Regions from separate parts of the Clostridium thermobutyricum genome, predicted to be linked through region 2. Evidence: a T-box and tRNA genes for the amino acid it is inferred to sense, from the RefSeq annotation. Region 2 holds a T-box; the other holds one or more tRNA genes.
The links. The T-box of region 2 lies ahead of pheS (phenylalanine--tRNA ligase subunit alpha). A T-box ahead of a tRNA ligase gene usually reads a tRNA of that ligase, here a tRNA-Phe.
Positions count from the first base shown of each region.

Region 1 (6,694 bases), 1.1 Mb from region 2:
TTGATGAAGACCATCAATATTTTGAGTAACAACAGCCTTTAATTTTCCCATTTTTTCAAGTTTAGCTAAAGCAATATGGCTAAGATTTGGTTTAGCTTCAGGATATATAAGTTTAGCTTTATAAAAATTAAAGAATTCTTCAGGATATCTAACATAAAAAGAGTGAGAAACAAGTTGTTCTGGTGTAAAAGTCATATTTAATTTTTCATTAAAAAGACCTGTCGCACTTCTAAAGTCAGGTATATTGCTTTCTGTGGATACTCCAGCTCCTCCAAAGAAAATTATATTGTTACTTTCTTTTATAATCTGAGTTAATTCTTCTATTTTAGTATTCATTAAATCATCTCCAAACAATATTTATAATTATATTATTGACATTTAGTTAAATAAGGAAAAATAATAAATTAGATTTTATATTAATTATACACCATTAATTTATTATATAAGTAATATATATAGTGAGAATTTGAAGAGGTGTATAAATGAAGATTTGTATTATTTATGGTAATGAAAGACGTGAAAATACTTATAATACGGTTAAAGTAATAAAGGATGAACTTAAAACTAAAGATGATGTAGAATTTGAAGAATACTTTTTACCGAAAGATATGCCAAAGTTTTGTAATGGATGCTTTAATTGCTTTTATTATGGAAAAGAGAAATGTCCTCATTCAGAATATACATTAAAAATATATAATAGTTTTAAAAATGCTGATGGAATAATTTTTGCTTCACCTACTTATGTTATGGATGTTACAGGGCAAATGAAAACTTTTTTAGATCATTTTGGACATATGTATATAGTCCACATGCCAATGGAAGAAATGTTTAAAAAATCAGTGTTTATTGTTTCAACTACTGCTGGAACAGGGACAAAGCATGTAATAAATACAATAAAAAGATCTGTTAAGTATTGGGGTGTAAGTAAAATAGTTGAATGTGGACTTAATGTAAGAAGTTCTAAATGGAATGATATATCTCAAAAAAATAAAGAGAAATGTATAAAAAAATTAAAAATAAAAAGTAATAAATTTTATAATTCTATAGGAAACAATAATAGACCAAGTCTATTTGTAAGAATAATGTTTAATACATTTATTAAAGTTCATAAAATGGATAATGCGATTAATATAGAAAAAGAGTATTGGAAAAATAAAGGATGGTTAGATGGAAAAAAACCTTGGAAATAAATTAATTTTAGAGAGGTTAATTATATAGAAAAAATAAGATAACAAAATTTATATAAATAAAAATTATTATTTTATTTTGCGAAAATTATATAGATATAAGAAATAAACATATGAAATTAGCTTTATTTAATATAGTGTGTTACAATTAAAGTACAATATGTAGTTTGATATCATACGTGCAGTTGTTTAACTGCGCGTTTTTTTTTATATTTTTGTAAAAAGTAAATCTACTATTGAAAAATGATTAAAGGAGTGAGGTTTATGTTCAAAATAAATGATTATATAATGTATGGAACAACAGGAATTTGTAAAGTAATAGATATTGTTGAGGAAAAAGACAGAAATTTTATCAAAAAAGAATACTATGTTCTTAATCATATATATGAAAATAATACTATAATAAAAATTCCAACTGATAATACTAAGATTTTTATGAGAAAAATATTATCAAAAGAAGAGGCAGAAGGTATAGTAGAAAATGAAAAGCTTAGTGAGTTAATATGGATAGATAGTGAAAGACAAAGAAATGAAAGTTTTAAAGCTTTAGTTAAAACTGGAGATTTTTCTAATTTGGTTAAGTTAGTAAGAAGCATTACTGCAAAAAAGAAAGAAAAAATTGCATTAGGAAAAAAATTAACTCAATCTGATGAAATAATTATGAAAAACTCAGAAAAATTATTATTTGAAGAGTTAAATATAATATTTGATTTTAATGAAAAGGAAGCACATAAATATATATTAAATTTATAAAAATGAAAACTAGAATTTAATTCTAGTTTTTTTATTTAGAGAAAAAAATATGATATAATAAATTATAATTTCCTAAAAAAGGAAAAGGAGAGAGGGAATGAATTATAGAGAAATACATATAGAAGATATAAAAGAATTAGTAGAAATTTATATAGAAGCATTTAATGCTCCACCATGGAATGATAAATGGACAATAGAAACAGCTAGTAAAAGATTAAGTCAAATGATAAAAAGTGAAGGGTTTTATGGAATAATAGCTGAAGAATCTAATATAATTTATGGATTAATATTAGGGCATGAAGAGCAATTTTATGATGGAGTACTATTTAATATAAAGGAGTTTTGCGTAATAAGCAAATTAAAAGGACAAGGTTTAGGTAGCAAAATTTTTAATGAATTTGAAAAAAGATTATACAATAAAGGGATAAATGAAATAATTTTATTCACATGCAAAAGCAATGAAACTTTAGAATTTTATAAAAAGAGAGGATTAAAAGAATATAAGAATTTAGTTATAATGGGAAAAAATCTATAAAGGAAATGGGTGATTATGAAGAAAGTAGTGGTTATATATGGGTCAAAGTATGGAACAACTGAAAAGTATGCAAAATGGATATCAGAAGAGTTAAATTGTGATTTATTCAGCTATAAAAGTATTAAAAAAGATAATCTACTAAATTACGATACTATTATATATGGTGGAGGGTTATATGCAGGTGGAGTAAAAGGAATATCAATTTTAAAAAATAATTTTGAGAAAATAAAAGCTAAAGATATAGTTATATTTACATGTGGGATATCAGATCCTAAAGATATGAATAATGTAAATCAAATAAATGCTAATATAAATAGAATATTTGATTTACAAAAAAATAAAATAACTATATTTAATTTAAGAGGTGGAATAGATTATAGTAAACTTACATTTTTGCATAAAACAATGATGAAAATGCTTAAAAAGAAAGTAGAAAATATTGAAGAAGAAAATCTAACAAACGAAAATAGAGAATTTTTAGACACATATGGTAAGAAAGTATATTTTATGGATAAAACAGAAATACGAGATATAGCAGATTTTGTTAAGAAAAAAATGAATTTATAAAATATGTGAGAGGTATTATGAATGAATTTTAATGAATTATTAGAAATAGCAAGGACTACGCTAAATCCACGAAAAATATCAAGAAGTTCATATGCAGGTTCAGTTGCAGCAGTAATTTTAACTGATAAAGGAAGTGTATATAAAGGAGTATGTATAGATACCCCAAGTTCTATGGGCTTTTGTGCAGAACATTCAGCAATTGCAGCTATGATAACAGGTAGAGAAACAAGAATAGTTAAAATTGTTTCAGTTTATAAAGATGGAAATATTGTGCCACCCTGTGGAAGATGTAGAGAATTAATAAATCAAATAAATGATGAAAATTATAAATGTGAAGTATTATTAGAAAATAAAATAGTAACAATATCAGATTTACTACCAGAGATGTGGAATTAAATTACTATATTTTAATATAATTAAGGAGAAATTATATAGATTTGTTGCTTAATAGTTTAAAAAAATAAGTATAGGATAGTTCAAATAAATATTTTAGATATTGATGTATTAGTTTATACTAATTTGAAAAAATAAAAAATTGTGAAATATTCTATAAAAAGATAGTACTTGGAGATGAGATTAGTGAAAAATAGAATATATATCAAGATAATAGGAGATAGTATAGCAGCTGGAGAGGGAACGTCAGATTTTAAAGAACTTGATTCAACTTTAATTAAAGTAGATAATATTAATTTTAAAAATGTACAAACTAAGAAAAGCTGGGGAGCATTATTAAACGAATATTTAAATAAAGAAAATAAAAATGTAGTTTTAAATAATAATGGATGTTGTGGAATGAACTCAACACAATTAAAAGAAAATATAAATAAACTAGTTTCAGAAAAAGATGATATAGTTTTTATTTTAATAGGATTAAATGATAGAAAAAGAAAAAATGGGTTAAATGAATTATATAGTAATTTAAAGTATATAATAAATCATTTAAGAGATAAAAAAATAATATTGATGACTCCTACAATTTCTACAAAAGAAAATGAAAATAAACTAAGTAGAATCCATCATACAATAGATATAATAAATATAATAAGAAAAATAAGTAAAGAAGAAAATATAAAATTAATAGATAACTATAAAAAGATAGAAAATTATTTAAAAGAAAATAATCTTGAAATAGATAAAATAATGATTAAAGAAAATTGTTTAAATGATGGATTGCATCCAACAGATTTGGTCCATAAGTTAATATTTGAAAATATATTAGAAAGTAAAATAATATATAGCAAAACAATATAGGGTTATAGCAGAAATATAAAAAAGATATTTACAATAAATATGAAATCAAAAGAGTATTTAAGAATTTTTTTATTCTAATAGTATTTTTTAGTTATATATAATTTGATATAGCAATAAATTTAAATCAAAATTATATATTTAGAGATTAAGGAATAATATTTTTTAGAAATTAAAGAGTCTTAAGAATTACATAAAATTGAATTATTAATTCTAAATCTAAGAAATGAATATTAAAATTTTGAAGTTTATATTATTTAATATATGTATTTAAAATAGATATATTGAAATTAAATTTGGATTAATATTTGGATTGAAAAAATAATTATAAAAAAATGTTGACAAATAATGAAACATAATATAAGATATAATATGTAAGATATAAATAAATCTAGTGACGATGGCATAGAGGAAACACTCCTTCCCATTCCGAACAGGAAAGTTAAGCTCTATAACGCCGATGGTACTGCATGGGAGACTGTGTGGGAGAGTAGGAAGTTGCTAGGTACATTGTATGGCTCGATAGCTCAGTCGGTAGAGCAGAGGACTGAAAATCCTCGTGTCGCTGGTTCGATTCCAGCTCGAGCCACCAAAAGCACTAACTTTAAAGTTAGTGCTTTTTTATATAAAAAAATAAAATAAATGAAACTAAACAGCCTCAATAATCGTCTAATTTATATATAAGTAATTTAAAAATAATATGAAAAATAATGATTAAGATTCGGGAAAATAGTAATAATTAAAAATAGAATTTTATATTTTAAAATTAATAATAAAACAATAAGATTCATTTAAGAAGTTGTTAAGGAATTCTTAATAAATTAATTGTAAAATAAATACAGATGGATTATTGGAGGAGAAATTATGGTATATGAGGAAGAAAGATTAAACATAAAGAGAGAAGAGAAAACAATAACTATAGGATTAATAATAGGATTAGTATTAGGATTAATAACTGGAATTTTATTAGATATATTAATATTAGGAGTTTCTTTTTTTTCTATAATAGGAATTCTGACGGGAAGTTTAATTAACATTATGAATAGGAATAAAAAAATAAGTCAATAAAAATTATTTGATTGAATAAAATATATAGTAGTCTTTTTTTATAGGAGAAATATATATGGAGTTTGTAATAGGAACATCATTTATAATTTTATTTTTAGTTATGATAGTAAGAGATTCAATCAGATCAAAAAATATAGTAAAGAATGAATGTTTATATGATCAAGAAACAGTAAGAATAATGAAAAATTATAAACTTATAAATGATGATGAATACAGACTAATGATTGAAAATCTAAAGAAAAAGGAAAAATGATCTATAAAGACAATTTAAAGAATAGAGGTAAATTAAGTAGTAGAAATATTACTTGATTTACCTCTATTTTTATACATTTTCTATTTGCCAATCAATAGGTGAAAGATTATTTTTTTCTAGAAATTCATTTGTTTTAGAAAAAGGTTTGCTACCAAAAAAACCTCTCCTAGCAGAAAGTGGACTAGGATGAACTGATTGTAGTATCAAATGTTTAGGATTAGTTATTAGAGATTTTTTAGATATAGCATTATTTCCCCATAATATAAATACAACAGGGGTATCCTTTTCATTTACTAAAGAAATTATTTTATCAGTAAATATAGACCATCCTATTTTTTGATGAGAATTTGCATGGCCTTCGATAACTGTCAAAGAAGTATTTAATAAAAGAACTCCTTGTTTTGCCCATTTTTCTAAAAAACCATTGTTAGGAATATAGCATCCTAAATCATTATGTAATTCTTTATATATATTAATAAGAGATGGGGGAATCTTTACTCCGACATTTACTGAAAAGCTTAGTCCATGAGCTTGATTAGGCCCATGATAAGGATCTTGACCTAATATAACAACTTTAACATCTTCATAATTTGTGATATTTAAAGCTTCAAAAACATTTTTCCTTGGAGGAAAAATAGATTTATTAGAATATTCCTCATTTAATAAACTCATAATTTTTTTATAATAATCTTTTGAAAATTCTTCTCTTAATAAAGAAGACCAAGATTTATTTATAACATATCCCATAGAAATCGTGGCTAAATGCCACTTTACACATCCTTTCGTAATCAGTTGATATGATTTTAGTATAACACAAAATAAAATTTTCATTATTCAAAATTTTTAGTTAAATTAAAAAAACATTTCCTAGAGTATCTATATATTTAATTAATAGAAAAAAAGATTATATAAGAGTATTTAAGTAATAAATTAAAAATTTACATAAAAATAATTTAGAACATAATAAAAAAGGTGTTAAGATAATACATGTCGCTTGGCTAGTCCAACAAAAAACAAGCTAAGCGATTAAAATATTTATGATTATAACTTTAAAAAAAGTTGTTGACATAATAATATTGTGAT
Region 1 is NZ_KB850956.1:131,259-137,952, forward strand. It holds gene HMPREF1092_RS00585 (NAD-dependent protein deacylase) at 1-336, opposite strand, end outside; gene HMPREF1092_RS00590 (flavodoxin family protein) at 483-1,190, shown strand; gene HMPREF1092_RS00595 (CarD family transcriptional regulator) at 1,452-1,940, shown strand; gene HMPREF1092_RS00600 (GNAT family N-acetyltransferase) at 2,038-2,475, shown strand; gene HMPREF1092_RS00605 (flavodoxin domain-containing protein) at 2,491-3,042, shown strand; gene HMPREF1092_RS00610 (cytidine deaminase family protein) at 3,064-3,438, shown strand; gene HMPREF1092_RS00615 (SGNH/GDSL hydrolase family protein) at 3,622-4,293, shown strand; rRNA gene rrf (5S ribosomal RNA) at 4,681-4,797, shown strand; tRNA gene HMPREF1092_RS00625 (tRNA-Phe) at 4,807-4,882, shown strand; gene HMPREF1092_RS00630 (hypothetical protein) at 5,155-5,358, shown strand; gene HMPREF1092_RS00635 (hypothetical protein) at 5,414-5,611, shown strand; gene HMPREF1092_RS00640 (uracil-DNA glycosylase) at 5,681-6,358, opposite strand.
Region 1: it has a tRNA-Phe gene. The T-box ahead of pheS (phenylalanine--tRNA ligase subunit alpha) is inferred to sense a tRNA for this amino acid. The anticodon was not compared.

Region 2 (6,694 bases):
CTTAAATATTCTTCATTCTCTTTACCTTTTAAATTATAATCTACACCATTTATATTAACAGTTATCTTTTTCATACCTGATACACCTCAAAATTAATTTATTCTCTTTAATTATATTGTATATTTGACCTTTTAACAATTATGTTAAGTAAATTTTAATCTAAAAAATAAGTAAAAAAGCCAATCTTCTAAAGAAGATTGGCTAAAAATATATTTTTATCTTAAAGCTGCCCCTAATTTATGCTCAAGAGCTCTTAATATTTTATCATGAACTTTATTTACATCTTTATCTTTTAATGTTTTTTGTGGATCTCTATATGCTATTGCATAAGCAATACTCTTTTTACCTTCTGGAATTTGTTCTCCTTTATAAATATCAAATAACTCTACTTTTTCAACTATGTTTCCACCAGCTTTTCTTATTGTATCTTCAATATCTTGAACTAAAATATCATCTTCTACTAAAAGAGCTATGTCTCTTGTTACAGCTGGGAATTTTGGAAGTGGAGAATATTTTTTATCTAAAACTGAGTTATCATATATTGCATCTAAATCTAATTCAGCGACATAACAAGGTGTGTCAATTCCAAAGTTTTCATTTACATCTGGATGTATTTCTCCAAATACTCCTGCTTCAATTTTTCTTCCAACTATTAATTTAGCAGTTTTTCCAGGATGGAAACTATTATTTTCACTTTCTCTTAAGAATTTAACTCCTTTTACTCCAAGTCCATCAATAAGATTTTCAACTACTCCTTTTATATTTAAGTAGTCTATATCTCCGTACATACCTATTGTTAAAATATTTTTTTCAACAGGTAATTCTTCTGGATCTTCTGTTGGAATATAAACTTTTCCTATTTCGAAAAGGAATGCTTCACTATTATTTCTAGTATAATTTCTAGCTAAAGATTCTACAATTGAAGCTATAGTTGTAGTTCTCATTACACTATAATCTTCTCCTAATGGATTTTTGATTTTAACTACTTTTCTTTTTACATCATCTTCAGCAAGACAAATTTTATCAAAAGCTTTTGGTGATATAAATGAATAACTTATACTTTGATTTAATCCACTACTTGTCATTATTTGAATAGTTTTTTCATTTAATAACTCATTTCTATATTTAGGTTCTCTTTCAGTTTGAACTTTAAATATAGTTCCTTTTACATTATTATATCCATAAATTCTAGCAACTTCTTCTGCTATATCTTCTTTTATATTTAAATCTATTCTAAATGTTGGAATAGTTATAACTAAGTTATCGCCATCTATAACTGTTTTTTCATCTAAAAGATCTAAACATTCTTTCATTTCTTCTTTTAATATATCTGTTCCTAAGAATTTATTTATCCATTTATAATCAACTGTTATAGTTTTTTCTTCTTTAACTTCATTATATATATCAATAGTTCCTTCTACTATTTCACCTGCACCTAATTCACAAATTAATGCACAAGCTCTATCTAAAGCTAACTTCGCTAAATTTGGATCTATATCTTTTTCAAATCTTGTAGAACTTTCTGTTCTTATTCCTAATTTTTTTGAATTAACTCTTATATTAGTTCCATCAAAGTTAGCACATTCAAATACTATTTCAGTAGTATCAGGTTTTACTTCTGAGTTTAATCCACCCATAATACCAGCAAGAGCAATTATTTCTTCTCCATCTTTTATACATAATGTAGTGTCATCTAATTCTCTTTCTACTTCGTCTAAAGTTGTAAATTTATCTCCGTTATTAGCTTTCTCTACAACTATTTCTCCTGATTTTATCCATCTTCTATCAAAAGCATGCATAGGTTCACCAGTTTCAAGCATAACAAAGTTTGTTATATCAACAATATTATTTATAGGTCTTACACCTGCTTCTAATAATCTATCTTGAATCCATTTAGGAGACTGTTCTATTTTTATATTTTTAACCATTCTAGCCATGTATCTTCTACAAAGAGAATCTTTAACTGACACTTTTAAGAAATCATTTATATTTTCTGTTCCTGTAACCTTGTATTCAAGATTAGGCATTTTATAACTAGTTCTAAGAGTAGCTGCTGTTTCTCTAGCCATTCCTATCATACTTAAACAATCTGGTCTATTTGAAGTTATATCAAAATCTAAAGTTTCTTTTTTAAGCCCTAAATATTCTTTTATTTCTTTTCCTATTGGCGCATCTTCTGGAAGAATCATAAGTCCATCTACTTCATCTTCTCCCTTTAAACCAAGTTCAGCTTCTGAGCAGAACATTCCATTTGAAACTACTCCTCTAAGCTTTCCTTTTTTTATTTCTGTTCCATCAGCAAGAGTTGATTTATGAAGTGCTACAGGAACTTTGTCTCCAACTTTCATATTTGTTGCTGCTGTAACAATTTGTAAAAGTTCTTCTTCTCCTATATCAACTTGACATATACTTAATCTTTCAGCTTCTGGATGCTTTTCAATTTCTTTAAATTGACAAACTACAACTCTATTTATTTTATCACCTTGAACTATTATTCCTTCTAGTGCTGATCCTGATAATGTTAATAAATCACCAAGTTCTTTAGCATCTACATTTATATCTGCATAATCTTTTAACCAACTATATGGTACTTTCATTTCTTTCCCTCCTATTATAACTATTAGAATTGATCTAAGAATCTCATATCACTTTCATATAATAGTCTTATATCATCTATTCCATATTTAAGCATAACCATTCTATCTACTCCAAATCCAAAAGCAAAACCTGAATATACTTCTGGATCTATTCCACAGTTTCTTAAAACTTCAGGATGAACCATTCCACATCCTAAGATTTCAATCCAACCACTGCCTTTACAAACTTTACATCCTTCTCCATTACAAACAAAACAAGTTGCATCCATTTCTGCTGATGGTTCTGTAAATGGGAAATGATGTGGTCTAAACTTAGTTTTAACTTTTTCTCCAAACATTTTTTTAGCAAATAATTCAAGAGTTCCTTTTAAATCTGCAAAAGTAACACCTTTATCAATTACTAGCCCTTCCATTTGATAAAAAATAGGTGAATGTGTAGCATCTACATCATCTGATCTATAAACTTTTCCTGGAGATATCATTTTTATAGGAAGACTTTGTTTTTCCATTGTTCTTACTTGAACTGGTGAAGTTTGAGTTCTTAATACAAGATTATCATTTATATAAAATGTATCTTGTTCACTTCTTGCTGGATGATTTTTTGGTATATTTAATGCTTCAAAATTATATCTATCAAGCTCTATTTCTGGTCCTTCTTCAATAGTGAATCCCATAGAAACAAATATATTTTTCATATTTTCAAGTGTTAAGTCTAAAGGATGTCTTTTTCCTAATCTAGCTTTTTTTCCTGGAAGTGATATATCTATAACTTCATTTGCTAATTTTTCATTTTTTTCTTTTCCTTTTATTTCTTTAGCCACAGCTTCTAATTTTTCTTCTAAAACTGCTTTTACCTCATTTACCATTTTACCTACTAATGGTCTTTCTTCTGGTGAAACATCTTTCATACCTCTAAGTATAGTTGTAAGCTCACCCTTTTTTCCAAGATATTTTACTCTTATTTCTTCAACTTCTGCTGAAGATGTAGCTTTTTCGATTTCTGATAATGCTAAAGCTTGAATTTCTTTAAGTTTTTCTTGCATTTTAAATCTCCTTTCTCTTTCTAACATATATTTTTCTACATAAAAAAACCGCCCCTTATAAACAAGGGACGGAAAAATCCGCGTTACCACCCTAATTGGCTTATATATTTAAATTAAATAAACCCAACTCGTATAATTTAACGGTTTCCCGCTAGCTACTACTAAAAATTTCACAGCTAGAGCTCCTGAGTGAACTTCAATATATCTAATCTTAAAAAAACTTCCAGTCTATGATTTTTTCTCCCTAAAAGTTAGTATATACCTACTCTCTCTATCATTACTTTTTTTTATTAAATTTACTACATAAATTATACATTCCTTTTATAATAATTTCAAGGAAATGTTTTATTTAGACATATTTTGTCTTACTTTTTCATAAAGAATTATAGAAGTTGCTACTCCAACGTTTAGTGATTCTGCTTTACCTGGCATTGGTATTTTTACTTTTACTGTTGAAAGATTAAATATTTCATCTGAAACACCATTTCCTTCATTTCCTACAGTTAAAACAATATTTCCACTTAAATCCTCTTCAAAAAAATTATTACTTTCTTTAAGAGACGTAGCTATAATTTTATAATCTCTATTCTTTAAATCCTTAATTATAGAAAAACTTTCATCATCTAAATATATATTTACATAGAATATTGATCCCATTGTAGATCTAATAACTTTTTCATTATATATATCAACTGTTCCTTTAGTCAATATAATTCCCTCAACACCTGCTGCATGAGCTGTTCTTATTATAGTTCCTAGATTACCTGGATCTTGAACTTTATCACATAGAAGATAGAAACTTCCTTCTAGTTTCTTAGATTCATTTTTTAGTTTAACTACACTTCCAATACCTTGTGGATTTTCTGTATCACATATATCTAGAAATAGGGTTTTTGAAATACCAAAAACCTTACCTTTATAATTATATTTTTCTAAAATTTCTAGGACTTTTTCTTCAACTTCTTTAACAAATATTATAGCTTCTAATTCTACATTTGCTTTTAAGGCTTCTTCTACTAATCTAAACCCTTCTATAAAATATTTTTTAAGTTTATTTCTGTATTTTCTCTCCTTAAGCTTTTTTGTTTCTTTATAAAAGCTATTATCTTTACTTTCTATATAAATCAAAGTCCCACCTCTATTAATTTAACTTAATTATCATACCTTCTAACTTATTTAAGTCATCTGCTGATCCTATAGCAACTAATATATCTTTTTCATGTATAACATCATCTGGAGAAGGAGATAAATTTATATCATTGTTATTTTTTATAGCCATTACATTTATGCCATATCTACTTCTTAATTTAAGTTCTCTTACAGTTTTATTACTCCATTCTTTTAAAGCTTGAATTTCCATTATACTATAATCAGGTGATAATTCTATAAAATCTAGTATACTTTCTGAAACAAGGTTATGAGCTACCCTAACTCCCATATCTTTTTCAGGTAATATAACCTTATCAGCTCCAATTTTATAAAGAACCTTTGCATGTAAATCACTATTTCCTTTTGCTATTATATACTTAACTCCTAATTCTTTTACAAGTAATGTTGCCATTACACTTGCTTGTATATTAGAACCAATTGTAACTACTGCAACATCAAAATTTCCAAGACCAAGGCTTCTTAATGCATTTTCATCAGTCGCATCTAATTGTACTGCATGTGTAACTTTATCTGATATATCTTGAATTAAATCTTCATCTTTATCTATTACCATTACTTCATGTCCAACATTAAATAAAGTTTCTGCTACGGAAGATCCAAATCTTCCAAGTCCTATTACAACAAATTGTTTTTTTGCCATAACTTAATCATCCCCTTAACCAATTAATATCTTACCTTCTGGATATTTGTGGCTTTGCTTAACCTTATTTCTAATAAATGCTAATGCCACTGTCATTGGACCAACTCTTCCAAGATACATTGTTATCATTATAACTATTTTCCCTATAGTATTTAACCTTTGTGTAACTCCTGTAGTTAGACCAACAGTTCCAAATGCTGAAGTAGCTTCATATAAAAGATCTATAAATGATTCATTAGGTTGAGTAATTGCAAGTATCATAGTTACAACAATTACTAACATAATTCCTATCATAAGTAAAGCAAATGCTTTATATACAAGATCTTTTGAAAATCTTCTACCAAAAGCTTCAGTATCTTCTCTACCTTTTATAACAGATATTACTGTTAATATTATTATACCAAAAGTAGCTGTTTTTAATCCACCAGCTGTTGATCCTGGTGAACCTCCTATAAACATTAAGAGTATAGTAAGAAATTTACCTGATATAGTCATTCCATCTGTAGAAACACTATTGAATCCTGCTGTTCTTGGAGAAACAGAAGCAAAAAATGAATTTAACCATTTTTCACCATAATTCATATTTCCTAAAGTTGCACTATTATGCATTTCAAAAATAAACATTAAGATAGTTCCAACTACTATTAAAATAATTGTAGTTACAATTACTATTTTTGAGTGAACTGATACTTTTCTAATTCCTCTATAATTATAAATTTCAAGCCATACAGTAAAACCTAACCCACCTATTATTATAAGAGCACTAATAGTCAATAATATAACAGGATTATTCACATAACTTGTTACACTACTGAAATGTCCCATAAGGTCAAATCCAGCATTACAAAAAGCTGAAATAGAATGAAATATACTAAAATAAATTCCTTTTAAAACTCCAAATTGAGGAATGAACTGAGTAGAAAGTAATAATGCTCCAAAAAATTGAACCGCAAAAGTGAAACCTAATACATACTTAACCATTTTAACTAGGCCTTGTATACTAAAAGTATTCATTGCTTCTTGTACAAGTAGTCTATTTTTCAATGTTATTTTTTTACCTAACAATACTGCTATAAAAGTAGCAAAGGACATAAATCCTAATCCACCAATTTCAATTAATAACATTATAACAGTCTGTCCAAACATATTAAAATATGTTCCTGTATCTAGAGTTATTAATCCTGTAACACAAACTGCTGATGTTGATGTAAAAAGAGCATCTAAGAAGTTTGTAGCCTTACCAC
Region 2 is NZ_KB850956.1:1,217,851-1,224,544, reverse strand. It holds gene zapA (cell division protein ZapA) at 1-74, opposite strand, end outside; gene pheT (phenylalanine--tRNA ligase subunit beta) at 216-2,597, opposite strand; gene pheS (phenylalanine--tRNA ligase subunit alpha) at 2,621-3,640, opposite strand; T-box leader at 3,702-3,927, opposite strand; gene HMPREF1092_RS05625 (TrmH family RNA methyltransferase) at 3,986-4,768, opposite strand; gene HMPREF1092_RS05620 (potassium channel family protein) at 4,782-5,450, opposite strand; gene HMPREF1092_RS05615 (TrkH family potassium uptake protein) at 5,466-6,694, opposite strand, start outside.